4 regions of the Paenibacillus sp. UASWS1643 genome follow, and region 3 is predicted to be linked to each of the others. Evidence: riboswitches for the same ligand, from Rfam matches in the RefSeq annotation. Region 3 holds a riboswitch; each other region holds the start of a gene.

Region 1 (5,363 bases), on a different contig from region 3:
GCTGAAATTGTACATAAGTATGTTTTGGAAACCGTAATTCCTATACTTAAATCAAGTTTCTCTCGAAGATCATTCAACTTTTCTTTTGCCTCCATTGACGATGACGCTGGATGCTAAACCGTTTCTCCAGCCAGGCAATCAGTACAAACAAAACGATCCCGAGCAGGGATAACAGCACAATAGCTGCAAACATCGCATCCGTGTTCATGTTGCTGGACATGCGGCGGCTGAAGTATCCGAGACCTTTGCTGCCACCGAGCCATTCGCCAATCGTTGCCCCAACCACGCAGTACACCACAGACATCTTTAGCCCCGAGAAAAAAGAGGGAAGTGCAAGTGGAATCTGGAGTTTGCAAAAAATATCCCACTTGCTGGCACCCATGGTGAGCAGCAGTTCACGCTGCTCTGGATCGCCTTGGCGAAGTCCATCGTAGGTACTGACCACAATGGGGAAGAAGGCGATCAGGAACACCACGGCGACTTTGCTCCACAGCGTGTAGCCAAACCATAGGATGAAGACGGGGGACAGGGCAATCAGCGGGATCGTCTGACTGATTACGATGAAGGGATACAAGGCCTTTTCAATCGATCGGTTCATATGCATGCCTGTCGCTAGCGTAATTCCAGTCACTATGGACAAGCCAAAACCAACGACAACCTCCATCAAGGTAGCAGGCAGATGTGTAGCCAGCAGGAGGTAGCGATGCTCATACAGGGAGCTGGCAATCGCCGTTGGGGCTGGAATGATGAAGGAGGGCACCCATCCCATACGCACAATCCATTCCCAGAAGGCAAGCAGCAAGAGCAGGAGCCAAAGAAACAGACCATAACGGGCAAGCCAACGCCTTACGCTATCCTTCATGCAGTCTCCCAAGTTACCTTCTCGCATGCAATTGTTCCTCCAGTCGTCGTCTCATCTGAACGAGCGCCGGTTCGTAGATCATGTCCGAATGTCTTGGACGTGGCAAAGGTACCGTCAAATCCTGTAGCTGTTGGCCCTGGCGCCCCGGGGTTAACAGGATAATCCGATCACTGAGCAGCAGCGCCTCTTCAATGTCATGCGTAATGAACAACACGGTCTTGCCCAGGCCTTCCCACAGTTCCAACAACCAGCGATGCATCTCCCGTTTGGTTAAGGCATCGAGTGCGCCGAATGGTTCATCCAGCAGCATGAGTTGGCCACCTGTCAGCAAAGTACGAAGCAGCGCGACACGCTGGCGCATGCCACCCGACAGCTCGTCTGGGTAAGCATTCGCGTAGCCGGATAGGCCAAATCTGTCGAGCCCAGCCAGAATGTCCGCGCGAATTCTTCCCTTATCCTGCCGTTCTGGAGCAAGTTCAGCGGGGAGCATGCAATTCTCCATGACGGTTCGCCAGGATAACAGGAGGTCCTTTTGTGGCATGTAGGCCACCTGCCCCAGTCGCTTTCCTTCAGGGACCCAAGGAATTTCAATGGTTCCATGGGTTGGCTCAAGCAGGCCTGCCAGCAGCTTGAAAAGGGTGCTTTTACCGGAGCCGCTGGAGCCGATAAGCGAGACGAATTCGCCGTTGGCTACACGCATCGACACATTGGAGAGCACGGGGGAATCCCTTTTTCCCGGGAAAGCGTAGCTCATGTTGTGAATGGTTATGTTATTATCCATCTCGTTTTGTCCCCCCTTGTTATTCCAAATTCAACTTCAAACTGCGGGATCTTTAATTACACCTTCTGATCTGCCCGCAGAACGCGAAAAAGACCCACCCATTTCCGGAGAAATGAGTGGGTCTGTAAGTTCAATTCACATTAAATTTCATTATCAACATGAAAAAATCCGCTTACTGAAAGGCCGCTCCACTTCCCTCCGCTGGTATGATCCAGATCAGGTTCAAAGGGTCCGAATCATTCGATTCGTCTCAGCCGTAAGGCTCCCCTAGTGCAATGTTCAAGATATGCAGTTGTGTGTTCAGCATATATCACATGCAAGTGGAATGTAAAGGGGGCGCTCGGAAAGAATGTGAGTACTGATCTTGGCTTTCTGCGGATTCATAATACGCTTCGTCCAAGACAATTACGACATGGGAGGGAATATGATTGAGTAAACCAAGCAGTCGTGAAAATGGTCCGGTCAGATTATTCGGATTGTACAGCCAGATCATTCGGGTAGAAGCAATAAGCCGTTGCCGGAATTGCTCCAGGTCCCTCTATTCCTCTTACTGGGGCAGGTTTATTTAATCAGATAGATACGGTACAATATCTATTAAATTTCTATATGCTGCTTTCGGAATGTATTAAATGGAAGGGGGAGTGTATATGAAAACGATTGGTCTTATTGGTGGAATGAGCTGGGAGTCATCGTTAGAATATTATCGAATTATTAATGAAGAAGTGAAAAATAAATTGGGAGGACTTCATTCAGCCAAATGCATTTTATATAGCGTGGATTTTGAAGAAATCGAGCGTTATCAAGCTGAAGGTGATTGGGAAAGTGCTGGTGAATTATTAGGGAATGCTGCTCAGTCTTTGGAAAAGGCAGGAGCAGAAATGATTGTAATTTGTACAAATACGATGCATAAAGTGATTAAACATATTGAAGAAAAAGTGCGTTTACCCATTGTACATATTGCTGATTCAACAGCAAATCAAATTCATAAGTCCAAAATAAGTATGGTTGGTTTACTCGGCACAAAATATACGATGGAACAAGACTTTTATAAAAAACGAATTGAATTTAATGGTATTAAGGTTTTGATACCGAATGAAGAGGATAGAAAAGTTATCAATAAAATAATATATGAGGAATTATGTTTAGGGAAAATTGAGCCCTTATCAAGGGATTATTATAAAAAGGTGATCCAAAGGCTAGTTGATGATGGAGCTGAGGGGATCATATTAGGTTGCACCGAAATTGGATTATTAGTAAAAGTAGAGGATTCAGAAGTTCCATTATTTGATACAACACGTATTCATGCGATTGAATCTGTAAATTTGGCACTAGCCAAATCATTTTGACACAACCAGATAAACCAGTTCTCTGATTTACCTCGGCTCATGAACCCGATATAATAGGGATGGCCCGTATAGGCCGGATCACAAAATGCAGGTGGGATTGTTCTCCCTCCTAGGCAGAATGGGGACCCAAGTTGAAAACGTTCAAAAAAGTATATATTGAGATCACGAGTATCTGCAATCTGGCTTGCAGCTTCTGTCCACAGACGCAGCGTGCCAAAGGATTCATTGACCCTGAAGTCTTCAACAATATACTGGAACAAGTTAAACCACACACCAATCATATTTATCTACATGTCAAAGGTGAACCCTTGTTGCATCCCAAAATAGATCTGTTGCTCGATTCCGCACATGAGAAGGGACTCAAGGTGAACATTACAACGAATGGTACACTATTGCCCAAGACTCAGCATAAATTGCTTGGCAAACCGGCACTGCGGCAGATGAATTTCTCCCTGCACAGCTTCGATGGGCATGAAGGTTCAACCGACCGTGACGGATACCTGAGCAACATTTTGTCCTTTGTACACGAGGCCGTTAAGCACAATGTCATCATCTCATTCCGACTGTGGAATCTGACGCAAGATAACTTCACAAATGCTCAGATGAATCGAAATCGGGAGACCCTTGAAGTATTGGAACGTGAGTTCAATCTGGACTTCCGCATTGAGGAAAAAGTAGTTCCAGGCAGCGGGGTCAAAATTGCCCCGAATGTATACCTGAATCAGGACCATGAGTTCCAGTGGCCAAGTCTGGATGCACCTGAAGATGACGGCAAAGGCTTCTGCCATGCATTGCGTGGTCAGGCAGCTGTGCTTGTGGATGGAACGGTGGTTCCATGCTGTCTCGATGGCGAGGGTGTAATTAACCTGGGTAATGTGCACGAGAAGTCATTCTCGGAGATTATTGAGGGTGAGCGAGCGAACAATCTGGTATATGGCTTCTCCAGGCGGGAAGCTGTGGAAGAGTTGTGTCGAAAGTGCGGTTATCGTCAGAGATTTGGAGCCTGACATCTTATATAAGCAAGCTAGGAGCCATTCAGATCACACATTTGGAGACAAATGTAGTGGTCTTTCTTTGTTATCGGGTATTCAAGTGAGGGGTACATACGTTACAAATGAGCATACCAGAGGTTGATATGAGCATATTGCTTGATAGACCTGGCATGCAAAAAATGCGGATATAACAGGCATTGTGCGATGTCATAATATATCTGATCTAATGATTATTCTAGTCACCTTCCTTATTTGGTAGGATTAGGTTGTGGGTCGGACAGAGGTGCACCTCTGACGATCTTCCAGGACAAGCTCAGGCTTGTACAATACCAAATAACGAGAGAATAAGGGAGGAATAAAGTAATGAAAAAAATGTTGACGTTGTTGCTGTCCGCTGGTTTGGTTGCTTCTATATTTGGTGCCGTTCCGGCTGCGGCTGCACCTACCGTTGTAAATTCAACCATTGTGGTTCCAAAGGGCACGACCTATGACGGCCAAGGTAAAACATTTGTAGCCAATCCTTCCACACTGGGCGACGGATCTCAAGCAGAAAATCAGAAGCCAGTCTTCCGTCTGGAGGCAGGGGCCACGCTCAAAAACGTAAACATTGGATCACCAGCTGCTGATGGTGTTCACTGTTATGGCAACTGTAATATATCGAATGTAGTCTGGCAGGACGTGGGCGAGGATGCACTGACATTGAAGTCGGCTGGAACGGTTAACATTACCGGTGGGGCAGCGTATAAGGCTTATGATAAAGTGTTCCAGATGAATGCAGCTGGAACAATTAACATCAAAAATTTCCGTGCAGATGATATTGGCAAACTGGTTCGCCAAAATGGTGGAACTTCCTTTGCAGTTAACATGACGCTGGATAACTCCAACATTTCCAATGTGAAAGATTCGATTATGCGTACAGACAGCAGTACATCACAAGGGAAAATTACGAATACCCGTTATTCCAAAGTACCAACGTTGTTCAAGGGGTTTGCTTCAGGGAAAACGAGCCAGTCAGGGAACACGCAATATTAAGAACTGGGATACCTTGGAATACGGATTGAAGGCGTGTACGGATAAGGTAGCTATTTCACATCGTGAAGTATGTCCAAAAGGCATCCAGGGGGATGCCTTTTCCTATGCCAAATTTTGATTTTTGTAGAGACCATTGCCACAAATACCCAACTGATGTACATTAGAAGCAATGAAATAAGTGAACCGGGAGCTCAATGAAGTTGGGCTGAGAGAGTGGCCTTGTGCCGCTGACCGTACATCTGATCTGGGTAATGCCAGCGTAGAGAACATGGAATTACAATATGTAAGGGTGAATTGTGGGAATGAACGTGGATGAACAACAGACCTCTTTGAACTTTGGTGGTGTATCT
Region 2 (5,363 bases), on a different contig from region 3:
CTGCTGAAACAGCTGATCGGCAGGATGATATAACACGTATGACGGCTGTTCAGAATGTAACACGTTTTGTTGATGCTGTCCGAACGAAAGGATATATTTCACCTCGAATGTTGGCTGAGTTTGAGGAGCAACTGGCCCAGACGGGCAATCTATATGAGGTGTCGATGGAACATTTACATAAAAAATATGTACCTCATTATACAGACCCGATGGACAATTACAGTTTTAACGGGACCTATGAGGTAGTGCAGGATGGATATTATGCAGCTCAGATTCGAGAAAGACTATTCCCATCCTCAGGGGTGATACCGGTTGATGATCCTGGCCGAAGATATACGATGACGACAGGGGATTTTTTCACCGTGACGCTCCAAAATACAAATCGTACACCTTCCATGCTCATTCGTGAATGGTTGAGTGGCACGGCTCAGGCTTCAGCAGTATTTGTAACATACGGAGGTATGGTCCTCAATGAAGATTACTGAGCTATCCATTGTATTTGTGCTGATCTTCTTCCCGCTCTTCTGGATCATATCACTCCATACCCAAGATGCCGAAGAGGCACAATATCTTGGTCAACGATACAGATCTGCACTTCAAACTGCAGTCATGGATGCAGGTGCAGTCATGCATCAGAATGAGAAACAAAATGATGAAGCAGGTTATGATTCAACCAAATTTGTTAAAGCGGACAAGGAGCTTGCCTTTTTGACATTTACGCAGACGATGGCTTTGAATATGGGGATTCAGGATGATCCCGCAGCTATTCGAAACATGTTTAATTACATTCCTGCCGTGGTTATTCTGGATTATGATGGCTATTATATGTTGTCCACAGAAACAGAGATGACGGGTAACCGTGAAGATTCTTTCAGGCAAGTGTGGAGCCCCAAGAAACCTTATACATATTCAGATTCTAATGGTAACAGTATTAACTTCACACTGGACGACTACGTATATGCCTATGACGCAAACGCAGGGAAATGGATTGAAGGGTTTCAAAAAGAACTGGCCTCAAGCACACAGATTCCTTTACTTCAGAATACCAGCGTATTTGAGCAAGTTAGACAAAGCCGGATTGTGACTACTGTGCAGGATGATCTGGCTGATGTGATTAACCGCCATAATGAGTTTGCCAGAAAGAACGGTATTTCCTATACGTTTACGATGCCCCTGATTGCGCAGGAAGATTGGTACAACTCCATTAACGATACAGGGATTATGGCCTTTATCCAAGGTATAGGTGTGGGTGACCAAAAGATCAACAATTATGCGATCGGTGGAGGCAGACTTGTGAAGAAAACGGCCATAGTAGGTGGGGGAGATCCTTTAACGGGTATCAGGTACTATTATCCCTCCACATGTGGTAATGGTTACCGTGCTGAAGAGGTGTTTACAGACGCAAGACAAGCAGCTGCACAAGGCTATTTCGAATATAAATGCTCTAATCGTTAGGGTAGCCTGTATGACAAAATTATGTAAGAGGTTCTTGAACTGTTTACATTACTTTCAGAAAAGACGGGACCTGTGCTAGAATAGGGTTTCGGAACAATAACAAAAGTAATGTCTAATAGATAGGAGCAACCTCATCTTATGAGTTTATTGTCAGTAGAGAACGTAAGTCACAATTTTGGAGATCGCACGTTATTTAAAAATGTATCGTTTCGTTTACTTGCCGGAGAGCGCGTAGGACTTGTTGGTGCCAATGGTGTGGGTAAATCCACATTAATGAACATCCTTACCGGTAAATTGCTTAAAGATAGTGGAAAAGTGGAATGGACACCTAAGGTCCGTTATGGATATCTGGATCAGCACACGAAGCTTACGCCAGGCAAAACGATTCGTGACGTGCTTAAGGATGCATTCCTTCCGTTGCTTGAATTAGAAAAAGAAATGATGAATATAACGGACCAGATGGCAGATGCAGATCCAGATAAGCTGGAGCAGTTGCTGGAAGAGATGGGCGATATTCAGGAACAACTGGAACAGGGCGACTTTTATCTGATTGACGTAAAAGTGGAAGAAATGGCCAATGGTCTTGGTTTGTCCGCAATTGGTCTTGATCGAGATGTCGCAGCTCTAAGTGGTGGACAACGTACCAAGGTGCTTCTTGCCAAGCTTCTGCTTGAGAAACCTACAGCTCTTTTGCTGGATGAGCCGACCAACTATCTGGATGTAGAGCACATTGAATGGCTGTCACGGTACCTGAAGGACTACCCGCATGCGTTTCTCTTAATCTCCCATGACACGGAATTCATGAATGAAGTCGTAAATGTCATTTATCATTTGGAATTTGCCAAATTAACGAGATATGCAGCGAACTATAACAAGTTCCTTGAGATGGCTGATATGAATAAAGCCCAGCATATTGATGCGTACGAGAAGCAGCAAGAGTACATCAAGAAGCAGGAAGATTTCATTCAGCGTAACAAGGCACGTGCTTCAACTTCAGGTCGAGCGAAGAGCCGGGAGAAACAGCTGGACAGAATTGAACGTATTGATCGTCCAGATGAGGCGGCTAAACCAACGTTCAAATTCAAGGATGCCCGCGCGAGTAGCAAAACGGTCTTTGAGGGTATTGATTTCGAAATTGGATATACGTATCCTTTGCTGCCCAAAATGACGATGACGATTGAACGTGGTGAGAAAATTGCCATCGTAGGTTGTAATGGTGTCGGTAAATCAACGCTGTTGAAAACCATCCTGGGAAAAATATCTCCACTCAGTGGAAAGACCTTTTTGGGAGATTATCTCGAAACGGCCTATTTTGAGCAGGAAGTTCGTGCTGGGAATATCACGCCCATCGAGGATGTCTGGAATGAGTTTTCACATTTGACCCAGAATGAGGTCCGGGGTCATCTCGCTCGCTGTGGATTGAAAAATGAGCACATTACCCGTCCGCTTAACATGCTGAGTGGTGGAGAGCAAGCCAAGGTTCGTTTATGCAAACTCTTGATGCGTGAAAGCAACTGGATTTTATTCGATGAGCCGACAAACCATCTCGATGTCACAGCCAAAGCGGAGTTGCAGCGTGCTTTGCAAGAATTCAAGGGAACGGTGTTACTTGTATCTCATGAACCTGATTTCTACGAGGGTTGGGTTACCAAAACATGGAATGTCGAAGAATGGTCTGAGAAAAACTAGAGATTCAAGACAATGTTTAACAGAAATGACGGTGACAAAAAAATCCGTCTATGGTAACATAGGCTACAACTTCATATGAACACTAGGGGGGCCGCACGATGCGGCTGAGATGGAAGAATGCGATTCCGGACCCTTTGCACCTGATCTGGATCATACCAGCGTAGGGAAGTGGCGAGCGCGTTTCAGTGAATGACGTGAGCAACGGCAATTCGAAAGGATTTCAACCGTCTGCTTAACGAATTGAAACATGCAGTTGCGTGTATAACGTTAAGGCTATAAGGTCTATAGCTTTATTGCACGAAATGAACTGTATGCTTCAGTCAGTCATCTGGTCCTATAATTAACACGCAGCCACCCCCTACGGGAGTGGCTTTTTTGTGTTTTCATAGTATTCCGCCTGGAAGGAGATGAACAGTACGGTAATTTCTCATGAACATGTTCAAGAATCATTTGAATTGCATGTTGTATCTAGGGGTGCAGGGGATCAAGCATCTTTTGTAAAAGCTGCAAAGGACGTTTGGTCTTGGGTGGACTATATTCACATACGAGAAAAACAACTCACATGGCAAGACAAGATTGGTTGGGCTGAAAGTCTGCGTAGCGTTGGCGTTCCATCTTGTCGCATCGTTATCAATGGTTCAGAGCTGCCTTCACAGAATGACATCTATGGCGGTGTACATTGGGGGCAAGATGCGATACGAAATTATAATCCTGCTGTTATAGGCAATGTGCAGCGCCTTCGTCTGGGTGTATCTGTTCATTCAATCGTTGAGGCAAAAATCGCTGAAGAACGGGGAGCCGATTACCTTTTCTTCGGGCATGTCTACACAACCAACAGTAAGCCTGGTCTTGAACCAAGAGGATTATATGCTCTGGCTGAAGTGTGCAGGGGTGTCTCCATTCCTGTCATTGCGATCGGGGGCATTGAGCCGGGAAACATTCAGGCGATTCGCTCTGCAGGCGCACAGGGAGCCGCTGTGATCTCGAATGTATGGGCGAGCGATTCCCCGGATCGGTCGGCTGCATTATTAAGGCAGGCTATCGTTGCTAAAGAAAGTCTGAGGCGCTGAATCAAGGAGATGAGAGGATGAAGAAGATCATTACTGATAAATCGGATAAGTTTCATGCAGAAACGATTATTGTAGGTGGAGGCGTTGTTGGTTGTGCAATCGCATATGAGCTTGCTTCCCGTGGACAGGATGTGCTGTTGCTGGAGCGTTCGGCGATTGCAGGAGGCACTTCATGCGCGGCGGCTGGAATGCTAGCGGCAGATAGTGAGGATTTTGCTCATCCTTTGATGGCTAAGCTTGCCAGGCAGAGTAGACAATTACTTATCGAGCAACAATTGCTAATGGCTACACTCAGTGAGGTAGAGACTGGTCTGCAATGCCAGGGATTCCTAACTCCTTTTCGTTCATACAGTGAATTAAGTAGTTATAAGGACAATCGGAAGTTTGCGTTGTCTACTTCTGCTGATGAGGTGTGGTGGGATCGTTCCGTTGTACAACATGAGGCATCATGGCTCAACAGAGATACGTATGGAGCCTATTACAGACCTTACGAGAGTGAAATACTTCCAGTCCATCTAACGAAGGCATACGCCGAATCCGCTCAAGCATTGGGAGCACGGGTTATGGAGGGCATACAGGATATACGTGTGCAAGCAAACGAACACGGCGTGCAGGGGATCTCCACATCGATCGGTGAGATGAAATGCAAACATGTCATTATAGCGGCTGGATTACAGAGTGAAGAGTTGATGAGACATGTAAATCTGAGCTTGCCTGTGTGGTCGGTGAAAGGTGAAATAGCCGCCGTTCAGTTCTCAGATGAACATGCAGGGTACAGACCTGACAGAACGGTGTATGCAGAGGATATCTATATTGTTCCCAAAGCCAATGGTGAAGTTTGGCTTGGGGCAACCAGTCTGCCAGGCAGAACGGATTTGAACGTTTCTGTACAGGGTGTTCAAAAGCTGCTAACAGCGGCTACCCACTGGGTGCCCGGGATGAAAGAAGCACAATTTATACGAGCGTGGGCAGGCGTAAGACCAGCAACTCCAGATGGATTGCCTTATATAGGTGCTTGCAAGAATATACCCGGGCTGTTCGCCGCCTTTGGGCATTACCGCAACGGTATCTTGCTTAGTGCGATAACAGGCAGGCTTATCGCGGAGTTGCTCGCTGGCAAAAGCTCAGAAGAACTCGGAATTGAGGCGC
Region 3 (5,363 bases):
ATGGTACCAAGTTAGTTAGCATGCTTTGCATCATTTAACCAGACAATATGCCTCATAAGCGGGTACCATTGACTTCCTTAAAATTGGGACTATTCACATAACAACCGATTCGTTCCTCCCATATCAAACCCTTCAAATCAGGTCCTTTACTCCTGAATTTCCCTAAAAACGTTTACATCTCCTTAAAACCGGGTAAAATCACTACAATCCAATTGGAATTACGCTTTAAACTCTTTTATTTCGTCTAACAAGTCACATGTACCTATATGCGCACCTGGCATGGTAACCAGATACATAATTTAAAAAAATGCATTAAAGGAGGAACCAAGATGATCCGCATGCCTATTCAGCAAATGATCCCGTACCACCACCAATATCCGCGCAACACGGCGACCACTGCTCCTAAAAAGGAGAATGAGAACACTCAAGGTCTATCCTTTCATGAAATTCTGCAGCAAAAAATGGCGAAGAAGAGTACTTCTCCTTCCCTTCGATAAAATGGACACCGGACCCTATTCAAGTACGGTTATCAACCGTCTTTCCGCAGCCTGGCGGAAGGGCGGTTATTGGCGTTGAGTAGCACACACCTGTACAGTTCTCAGGCATGTTTCTATAATGGTTTAAATATCTACGATTTCCATCACATTATACGAACTGTAAAAGGGGACTTAGCCTATGATCACCATTGGTTGTTTTCACGCACACTATTCCAACATCGCCTTAATTGAAGAGACGCTTGCTGCTTATGAAGTTGAATTGGTCCATTACGTGGATCCAGGACTGGATCGTCTTAAACATGACGCTGACTTTAACGATGTAATTATCCACGAGAAAGTAGCCCAGACGCTCCACTGGATCGCTGAGTGTCATGCAGATGCCATTCTGGTCACGTGTACCCTCTTTGCGACAGTACTGGGGCAAGAAGCCAAACAGGTCCTTGTGCCTGTGATCGGCATAGATGATCCGCTATTGCAGGAGATGCGGCGAGTATCCGGAGAATACATAATCGTTTTCACCAACCCCGCAACCATTGAAGGAACGATGGCACGGGTGAATCAGGCGTTACAGCAAGAGGATGGAAGTGGGCAGCTACACGTTTCCCAGACAGCTCAGACGGAAGCGATGTGCATCCCAGGGACATTCGAGCTGATCATGCGTGGAGATCAGCAAGGGTATCTCGAAGCGGTACGTGAAGGCTTACAGCAGATCGCTGAAAATTATCCGGGTAAAGCGGTAGTGGCAGCCCAACTGTCTATGGCTCCCGCAGCTGCACAGGTTACAGCAGACACAGGCATTGCGATCCATAGTCCGCTGGCATTGCTTGCGGAGTATTTGGAGAAGAATTTGGGTGTGGTTCGACAGTAGTAGCGGATTTGGAGTGACATATTACACTCACTAAAAAAATGTGAACCTACTATATTGGCTCCTTTTGCAAAATAAAAACGCTCTCGAAGAAGGGCATTTCAAATGGTATAATCACTATGTACAGCCAATTTGTGGTGGGAAATAGGCTTGCCTCCAGTGGGAGGTGATCCTATGAACTTCTCTTTTAACGACGTAATCGTGTTCGCGATGTTAATTATTGCGCTTCTGACATACATCGATCGTAAAAAGAAGTGACCCGCCACAGGTTGACGGCCTGACGGGTCACTTCATCTGAACTTGCTGCACTCGGAGGAATACCCACCGCAAATGCTGTGCAGGAGTAGCCATTGGCCTGGCTACTCTTATTGGTGTTTACTTACATTCATTTTATTAAACATCTGCTAGACAATCAACCATAATGCTGATAAAAAGTATCAGGAAGCTGATCAATAAGATGAAGAAGACGATATGATAGCAGTATTCTCACCTTCAAACGATGTCAGACTGCCCAGCTTGCGCTGTAACGGCGCCTAGGACCGTGTCCGATATTCCTCGGCCTTTTCCTGCATGCCCGCTGCTACAGCCTCATTCTCGGACAATCCTTTATCCGCAGCAAAGGCCCGAATGTCCTGCGTGATGCGCATACTACAGAACTTCGGTCCGCACATGGAGCAGAAATGAGCTTCTTTGGCTCCTTCTGCTGGCAGCGTCTCATCATGGTAGGACAGCGCACGTTCAGGGTCCAATGACAGGTTGAACTGGTCACGCCAGCGGAACTCGAAGCGTGCCTTGGACAATGCGTCATCCCGGCGTTGAGCACGTGGATGGCCTTTCGCCAGATCGGCGGCGTGGGCCGCGATCTTGTAGGCGATGACCCCTTCCCGCACATCATCCTTGTTGGGCAGGCCCAAATGTTCTTTTGGCGTAACATAACAGAGCATGGACGTGCCAAACCAGCCAATCATGGCTGCCCCAATGGCAGACGTGATGTGATCATATCCTGGCGCAATGTCGGTCGTTAGCGGCCCAAGTGTGTAGAACGGTGCTTCTTTACAGATCTCCATCTGTAGATCCACATTCTCTTTGATCTTATGCATCGGCACATGACCCGGGCCTTCGATCATCACCTGCACATCATGTTTCCATGCGATCTGCGTCAGTTCCCCAAGCGTAGCCAGTTCTGCCATCTGAGCTTCGTCATTGGCATCGTAGATACTGCCTGGACGAAGTCCATCTCCCAGCGAAAACGCCACATCATACCTTTTCATAATCTCGCAGATTTCTTCAAAATGGGTGTACAAAAAATTCTCCTGATGATGCGCAAGGCACCATGCTGCCATAATGGACCCACCGCGAGACACAATGCCTGTCATCCGCTTGGCGGTCATCGGGATATAACGCAGCAGCACGCCTGCATGAATCGTAAAGTAGTCCACACCCTGCTCTGCCTGCTCTATGAGTGTGTCACGGTACAACTCCCAGGTCAGCGCCTCAGCTTCGCCATTCACCTTCTCCAGCGCTTGATACAGCGGTACCGTACCAATGGGCACAGGAGAATTACGGATGATCCATTCCCGGGTGGTATGAATGTTTTTGCCTGTGGACAGATCCATCACCGTATCCGATCCCCAGCGTACTGCCCAAGTCATCTTCTCCACCTCTTCCTCGATGGAAGAGGATACGGCAGAGTTCCCTATGTTGGCATTGATCTTCACGTGAAAATGACGACCGATCAACATCGGCTCACTCTCTGGGTGATTGATGTTGGATGGCAAAATGGCCCGTCCACTCGCCAGCTCCTGCCTCACAAATTCCGGTTCCACGCCTTCACGAATGGCGGCGAATTCCATCTCTGCCGTGATGACTCCCTGTCTCGCGTAGTGCATCTGGGTCACACAGCGTCCTGGCTGTGCTCGCAAGGGTTTGCCACGTAATCCGGGATACTCTTCGGTGCCGGCTTTCTTCCCTCCGGGCTTCAGTCCGTTATCCTCCGGTTTAACCGTACGGCCCTGATAAGCTTCGACATCGCCACGCTCTGTGATCCAACGGGTTCGCAGGGCTGGCAGACCTGCACGGATATCCGCATGAAATGCGGGATCGGTCATGGGGCCGCTCGTATCGTAGACACGCAGCGGTTCGTTATGCTCCACCCCTTGGGGAGTATTCGTGTCATGAAGGGCTATCTCACGCTCCGGTACAGCAATGTCCGGCCGTGAGCCCTGAATGTAGACTTTGCGGCTACCCGGAAAGGGCTGAACCCGTCCGGCCGCTCCTGTTTCTTTTTCCACCTGCTGATCGTTATGTTCCTGTTCCATCGCTTGTTGTCCCGTTTGATTTCCTGTACTCATGTTCGCTTGTCTCCTCCTCAGTGTTCATCGCTTGTTTGGTTGGTATCTTCATTAGCTCGCTTACGTACCTGTCCCAAATCATGCGCAATGCAGAGAAGAAAGAGCGATCCTACGCCAGACCAGGAGAGACACTTTTCATGTACAGTTAACAACAGAACGGAGGTTACCACAGATCATGGATCTATGGTGACTTCTCTCTCATCATCCAAGCCCAATTTCGCAGGTTATTGAAAAAGAAGTCGATGGAGTACGTGCTATATCGCCCGTTCACTGTATATAAAAAAGCCGGTCCCCGAAGGAACCGACTTTTAATGTCCATCACCAATAATGCACCTTCATGCAGCTCCTTAACGGAGCCCTACAAGGGTCACATCATGTGGTGGTTGTGGTCATATCGCCGATTACTTCCCTACGCTGGTATGATCCAGATCAGGTGCAAAGGGTCCGGAATCTCATGCGATTCCGTCTCAGTCCGGACAGTTCGGACTCCCCCAGTAACGTTAACAAGTTGCGGCACACACATGCCGCCGTTCATATTCATTGAAGCTGGCCCCGCTGGGCCGTCCATTACAGAGTAGCGCAACCGGAACATAAAAACAACCTTTATATTCCAGAACACCAACTCAATTTGGAGAAAAACCTTACATCAGCATCAGGATAACATGAGTCCCATCTGCGTAGCAGCATCCTTCAACACTGGTGCGTATTCATGCAATGTCTCCTGCGAAAGTCGGCTGACAGGTCCTGAGACCGAGAGCGCAGCTGCAATATTGCCTCTGCGATCCATAATCGGCACCGATACCGCCGCAGCTCCCGGCTCACGTTCCTCGTAACTCGTGGCATATCCGTTATCCCGGATGTCTCCCATCTGTGCCAAATACACCGCTGGATCGATAAACACCGGCCATTCCGGCCCGTTCATCAGTTCTTCACGATCCTCGTCCGTGGCAAACGCCATCAAGACTTTGCTGGAAGCGCCCACAGACAGCGGGAGTCTAACACCGACGGGAGCGACTCGACGAATCGCCTGATCACTTTGCACAGCCTGAATCCGTATCCGTTCACTGCCATCACGCAGGTACAGACTCACGGTCTCCCCCAATCGATCTCTCAGTCGCTCCATCGCAGGCAACAGTAGAATAGCGGGATCATCACTGCGAGACATATGAGCCGACAGTTCCCAGATTCGGATGCCAAGTCGGTACTTCTCTGTTGCTGCATCGCGGATCACGAACCCTCGATCCTCCAGCGTAGCCATCAAACGATGTACTGTACTTTTGTGCAGGCCGATCTGACTGGCAATTTCGGTGAGTCCCAGATCACTGCGTGTGGTAAAACATAATAATATATCCAGCGCCCGTTCTACAGCCCGGACGGTTAACTTGCGATCTTCCATGGCATGATGCCCTCCTCATGTTTCATCACATGAAACTTGGTTACATAAATTATATGAGAAACGGTCTCATCTGTAAACCAAAAAGAGCCAAAATCGAAATAGGCCAATGTGTAAATTTTTCCTTTTTATAAGACTTAATCCCCTGTAATTTACACACTAAGGTAATGTTACCCATATATCTTAAGAACTATATAACAATTGCGTAACAAATGCCCTCAATCAATTGACTTTGACTATACTGGAACATACGATAA
Region 4 (5,363 bases), on a different contig from region 3:
TGTTTTTATTGGGCACCGTGAACTCCTCCTTACTTGAGTAAGATCATTCATTTAAACAGAAATAAGTATGGGATTGAGATTTTGTTTATATCCCTGCGACTGTATGGGGATATTCGGATCTTATCTCTCCGGTGATCCATATTAGTATAAAATCCGATGCATTGGAAAATCTAATCTTGATGAAAAAGGAGGTGATCCTTTCTAAATGGCTAATCCAACGCTAGCGCCGCACGAATCGATGGAACTGCATGAAGCGTTAAACTTCAAAACGCTCTGCATCGCTAAGTCGAAACTTATGCAAGGCCTGGTCTTTGACCAAGAGCTAAAAGCCTTAATGCAGAAAGACGTCATTCAATCCATACAACAGATCGCCGAGCTGCAAGCAATCTACGCAAGAGCTCCTTTTCAAGTACCCGTTCCAAATAATCCGACACCTATAACACATTAAGGGGAACTCAGATGAATACCGATTATTTAGATCCGATTAACTCATTAAATATGCCGGAGATGGCAGATATGACTTTTGCCATGGACTTCCTTGTTCGTGCCAAGGAAGGTGTGCGTAATTTGTCCATCGCCTTGACGGAAACGGTTTCACCGGATGTTAGAGCCCTTTTGCACACTCATCTTAAACAAGGGATTGCTATGCACCAAGAAATCTCGGAGCTCATGATTCGCAAAAAGTGGTTCCATCCTTACGAGCTGAACGAACAATATCAACTCGACCAGCTTTCGGCGAACAATACGGTGATGATTGGGCAGATGAATCTGTTCCCGGATGATACATCCCGTAAAGGGATGTTTGATCAGACCCCAGATGAACATATTGGAGGACATAACGCATGAAGGCGGTAACGTATCAAGGGATTAAAAACGTCGTGGTCAAAGAGGTGCCGGATGCGAAGATCGTGAAACCGGACGATATGATCGTAAAGATCACCAGTTCAGCCATTTGCGGTTCCGACCTCCACCTTATTCACGGGATGATCCCTAACCTTCAGGAGAACTATGTCATCGGACATGAACCGATGGGGATCGTAGAAGAGGTAGGCCCCGGCGTAACAAAGGTAAAGAAAGGTGACCGTGTGATCATTCCGTTTAACATCGCATGCGGTGAATGCTTTTTTTGCAAAAATCAGCTGGAAAGCCAATGTGACGAGTCAAACCAACACGGGGATATGGGCGCATATTTCGGATACTCCGGAACGACCGGTGGATATCCTGGCGGGCAAGCCGAGTATTTACGGGTCCCGTTCGCCAATTTTACCCACTTCAAGATTCCCGAAAACTGCGAACAACCTGACGAAAAGCTAAGCTTGATTGCCGATGCCATGACGACAGCATTCTGGAGCGTAGATAACGCCGGTGTAAAGAATGGAGATACGGTCATCGTGCTCGGATGCGGTCCGGTCGGACTCCTGGCCCAGAAATTTTGCTGGCTGAAAGGAGCTAAGCGGGTCATAGCCGTCGACTATGTCGATTACCGCTTAAAGCATGCAAAGCGAACAAACAATGTGGAAATCGTAAACTTCGAACAGGATAAGAATATTGGGAACACTCTCAAGGAAATGACCAAAGGCGGCGCCGATGTTGTTATCGATGCGGTAGGAATGGACGGCAAGATGAGCGATCTTGAATTTCTGGCCAGCGGTATGAAACTGCAAGGCGGCACCATGAGCGCATTTATCATTGCATCTCAGGCGGTCCGCAAAGGCGGCACCATTCAAGTCACTGGGGTATACGGCGGACGTTATAACGGATTCCCGCTCGGAGACATCATGCAGCGAAACGTGAATATTCGTTCCGGACAAGCCCCGGTAATTCACTACATGCCATATATGTACGAGTTGGTTACGTCTGGCAAAGTGGACCCTGGGGACATTGTTACACACGTCATTCCGCTCAGCGAGGCCAAGCGGGGCTATGAAGTGTTCGATACAAAAACGGACGATTGCATTAAAGTCATCTTAAAGCCTTAAATATGAATAGATACATGGGAGGACAATCTGAATGGATTCCACTTACGCTTTGCATGAGATGCTCGAGGTACATGAAATAGCTGCGTTCAAGACGGTTTGCATGACTAAATCCAAGACCATGCAAGCTCTGGTAACCGACCCGGAGCTCAAGCAAATTTTGCAACAAGATGCAACATTATCACAACAGCAGCTTCAGGAGCTCGGTGGAGTGCTGTCTAAAGCGACTGTATAGGAGATAAAAAATGAACCCAATATTAGAACACATGACTGGTCTTAATACGCTGACCGATGACGTGATCGCAATGGATTTTTTGATGAACGCCAAGAGCAGCGTCAGAAACTACGCCATGGCTGTGACCGAATGTGCCACCCCCGAAATCAAGCAAATTTTGATGAAACAGCTCGATGAAGCCATAGACTCTTATGAAAAGATATCAAATTACATGGTGCAGCATGGCCTATACCACCCTTACCATATTGCAGAGCAAATTCAGCTCGATCTGAAAAACATTCAGACTGCTATGAACATACCGTCCTGACACCCTTTTTGATTTTAGCCAAGAGAACAAAATGTTCCTGTATCAAGAATTTCAATAATAATAAAAGGCGGATACAATCCGCCCTTTTTTCGGCATCGTCACGAAACACGCTTATACAACCGTTCCTTTACGTATTCTACTTATTTTCCATCCTCCATGACATCTCCCAAAAATCAAGCTCAAAGCGACTGCACATCACGAAAATATCCTCCATCCGTTGGTACGTTTCCTCGCTACAATCTTCTAATAACTTATCCGTTAACGTCACAAGGGATTGATTGCTGCTGTTGTATTCAGAGGAAGCATATCCTGTGATCCACTCACCATAAAAAGGATGATCAGCTGCACCTGGCTTTTGGGAAAGAACTTGACCAATCTCTGCATAGCTCCATGAGCAGGCCAGAATGGATACAAGTACTTCTGCTATGCCACCCGCATGGGAAACAGAAAGCATATAGTTAGTGTAAGCTGCATTTTTCAGTGCAGGTTTTACCTGAAAAACATGATCCTCTGTAATTCCTAATCGCTCCATATAAGAACGATGAATTTTCATTTCGCCATTCAAGATGTTATCTACGTTTTTACTAAAAAACTGCATCAATTTGGGGTCGTGCGACTTGACGATACCTAGTGCAAATACACGGGCATAATCATACAGGTACAAGTAGTCTTGCAGCAAATAATAACGAAATTGTTCGACCGGTAAGGAACCATCTCCGATTCCTTTAACAAAGGGATGCTCAAGACATTCCTTCCACACAGGCTGTGCTGCCTGATATAGTCTCTCTGAAATAGTCAACATATGTCCCTCCAATTCATAATGTACGTATGTATTTTAAAACAAAAAAACGAAACATCCATAGGATGTTTCGCAGACAAATACACTAAAACAAGGGGGTTCGCATGAGCTACCCAAGTACAGCGTTTCATCGTTGCATCCCTACGTTGGCATTATCCAAATCAGGTAAGGTCGGTTTAACACCCTCTCAGCCGGTTAAGGCTCCCTCGCAAACGGTTGTATGTAGTTGATTGCTTTCTTATCCGCATAAAAGAGAAAATAACATCCATTTAGTATATCAAGGGCTGTTAAATATAGTCAAGGCAGATTGTATCCCCCATAATCAGTTTGAGTGACGTATTTAAATGATGAAAACCATCACAACAATGGTTGAGTTTTAGCCACTGTTATGATGGTTTCTATTCTTGCAACTACTGCCAATGGTTTAATGCCCGTGTTTGTTCTTTCCGACAAAAGTGAGTATTCCGTACTGGGAAGTATTTCTCCAGCTTTCATTGGTCTTATCATTCCATTTGGCTACGTTCTGCTTACCTCCGCCCTGGTTGTCGTCAATTTGGAGCTCGAAACCGAGAACATTTCCTGTTTTGGGCGTCAGTGAATGCAATTGAATTCTGGCTACTACGAGATATCCTTTATTTGTTTTCTTCACAGCACTTACAAGGCGTCCGGGTGAGGCCCCCCCTCTGCACCTTCGCTCTCATTCAACCGTTTTACTTCAAATGGTACAGCCTTATTCCATAGGGCGTCTTTCTTCCCATCAATCTGAACAATCCCTTGCACAGCTTGTGCAGATTTGGCATAGGGACGAGTTGAATCACGTCGTATTTGCTTGTATCTTGCTCCTGAGATTGTGTTCGATCATTCCAGTACAGTGGATTATAAGGTTGTGTCCCATTTGTACCGCCATCAGTCACACGGATATCCAATCCGGCTTCATATTCTGAACCGGCTTGGATACCACCCCATGGAATGGACAATTCAACCTGATATCCGGTTTACCCGAAAGTGAGACGGCTCTCTATGTCAACACAGGCAAGCTGGATTCATCCACGAGTCCCCAGTATGCTTTTTTGGCCTTCAGGGCTGAATCAAACAGCATAGCCTGGTTGTTGTAAGACTTCTCATCTTGGAGTCCCCATAAGGTAACTGAAGAAATGTGATCTTTGTGTTTTTTGTACAAATCCAACATTTCCTTATATCGATGCGCCTGCCTTACCGCAACTTCATCGGACATCTCTTCACCAAATGGAATTCCGCTATCAACATCCAGTTCCGTGATCGGAATATCCAATCCAAGTTCGGCGAACATGTTGATCGTTTTTTCAATTTCCTTGATGGGCGGGGATTCCAGGTTATAGTGAGATTGCAAACCCACACCATCGATGAGCCCTTTCTCTTTCAGTCGTTTGACCAACCGATACATATGCTCTCTTTTCTCAGGGATTTCCGTGAAGTATTCGTTGTAGTATAATTTGACATCCGGATCGGCTGCACGGGCGAATTCATAGGTTTTCTCAATGTAATCCGGACCGATTAGTTCATAAAAGGGACTTTTACGTAAACCGTTGGCATCACCATTGCTATCCGCAATCGCCTCGTTTACCACATCCCAGGCATAGATCTTACCTTTGTATCGGGTCATGACGGTCTCAACATAATCCTGAATCCGGGCAAGTAGTAATTCTCGACTCGCAGGGTTACCCCGAGGATCCTTGAACATCCACTCTGCAGCATCAATATGCCACAACAACGCATGTGCGCGTACGCCCATACCATGTTCCTCGGCGAATTGAACATATTGATCGGCTGCCTCGAACTCATAAACACCTTCGGAAGGAGACATGTACTTCGGTTTCATCTCATAGGTTGCGGTCAAGCTGTTAAAGTGTTTTGTGAGCAGTTGTCCATATGCGCCTTCCAACTGCCAGCGATACATCATCCACATAGAACGATAACGTATCTACGCTATCTTCAGAGATGTAGGGTGTTTCGATGAACAGATTCAATTTAGTGGGGTCATCGTTATACTGAAATTTTCCGGTGATC

The links. Region 3 has a riboswitch for thiamine pyrophosphate ahead of thiC (phosphomethylpyrimidine synthase ThiC). Riboswitches for the same ligand answer to the same signal wherever they lie in the genome.
Region 1: it holds a riboswitch for thiamine pyrophosphate, as region 3 does, so the genes downstream of both, FE296_RS21965 (ABC transporter ATP-binding protein) here and thiC (phosphomethylpyrimidine synthase ThiC) in region 3, are expected to answer to the same signal.
Region 2: it holds a riboswitch for thiamine pyrophosphate, as region 3 does, so the genes downstream of both, FE296_RS25015 (thiamine phosphate synthase) here and thiC (phosphomethylpyrimidine synthase ThiC) in region 3, are expected to answer to the same signal.
Region 4: it holds a riboswitch for thiamine pyrophosphate, as region 3 does, so the genes downstream of both, tenA (thiaminase II) here and thiC (phosphomethylpyrimidine synthase ThiC) in region 3, are expected to answer to the same signal.

The regions. Positions count from the first base shown of each region.
Region 1 covers NZ_VXKZ01000113.1:387,666-393,028, reverse strand. The annotation lists gene FE296_RS21970 (ABC transporter permease) at 74-889, opposite strand; gene FE296_RS21965 (ABC transporter ATP-binding protein) at 876-1,643, opposite strand; TPP riboswitch at 1,820-1,922, opposite strand; gene FE296_RS32910 (hypothetical protein) at 2,072-2,212, shown strand; gene FE296_RS21960 (aspartate/glutamate racemase family protein) at 2,291-2,989, shown strand; gene FE296_RS21955 (radical SAM/SPASM domain-containing protein) at 3,121-3,996, shown strand; gene FE296_RS21950 (pectate lyase) at 4,345-5,013, shown strand.
Region 2 covers NZ_VXKZ01000115.1:79,417-84,779, forward strand. The annotation lists gene FE296_RS25000 (hypothetical protein) at 1-485, shown strand, start outside; gene FE296_RS25005 (hypothetical protein) at 472-1,455, shown strand; gene FE296_RS25010 (ABC-F family ATP-binding cassette domain-containing protein) at 1,594-3,144, shown strand; TPP riboswitch at 3,219-3,328, shown strand; gene FE296_RS25015 (thiamine phosphate synthase) at 3,552-4,214, shown strand; gene thiO (glycine oxidase ThiO) at 4,232-5,363, shown strand, end outside.
Region 3 covers NZ_VXKZ01000092.1:74,871-80,233, forward strand. The annotation lists gene FE296_RS32615 (hypothetical protein) at 330-497, shown strand; gene FE296_RS03840 (aspartate/glutamate racemase family protein) at 676-1,365, shown strand; gene thiC (phosphomethylpyrimidine synthase ThiC) at 1,896-3,680, opposite strand; TPP riboswitch at 4,103-4,216, opposite strand; gene FE296_RS03850 (IclR family transcriptional regulator) at 4,366-5,109, opposite strand.
Region 4 covers NZ_VXKZ01000115.1:732,118-737,480, forward strand. The annotation lists gene FE296_RS27620 (spore gernimation protein GerQ) at 206-448, shown strand; gene FE296_RS27625 (spore coat protein) at 460-846, shown strand; gene FE296_RS27630 (zinc-dependent alcohol dehydrogenase) at 843-1,979, shown strand; gene FE296_RS27635 (hypothetical protein) at 2,011-2,211, shown strand; gene FE296_RS27640 (spore coat protein) at 2,222-2,518, shown strand; gene tenA (thiaminase II) at 2,655-3,320, opposite strand; TPP riboswitch at 3,438-3,535, opposite strand; partial or broken gene FE296_RS27650 (sugar-binding protein) at 3,742-3,975, opposite strand; partial or broken gene FE296_RS27655 (hypothetical protein) at 4,028-4,300, opposite strand; gene FE296_RS27660 (endo-1,4-beta-xylanase) at 4,336-5,262, opposite strand; gene FE296_RS27665 (carbohydrate binding domain-containing protein) at 5,340-5,363, opposite strand, start outside.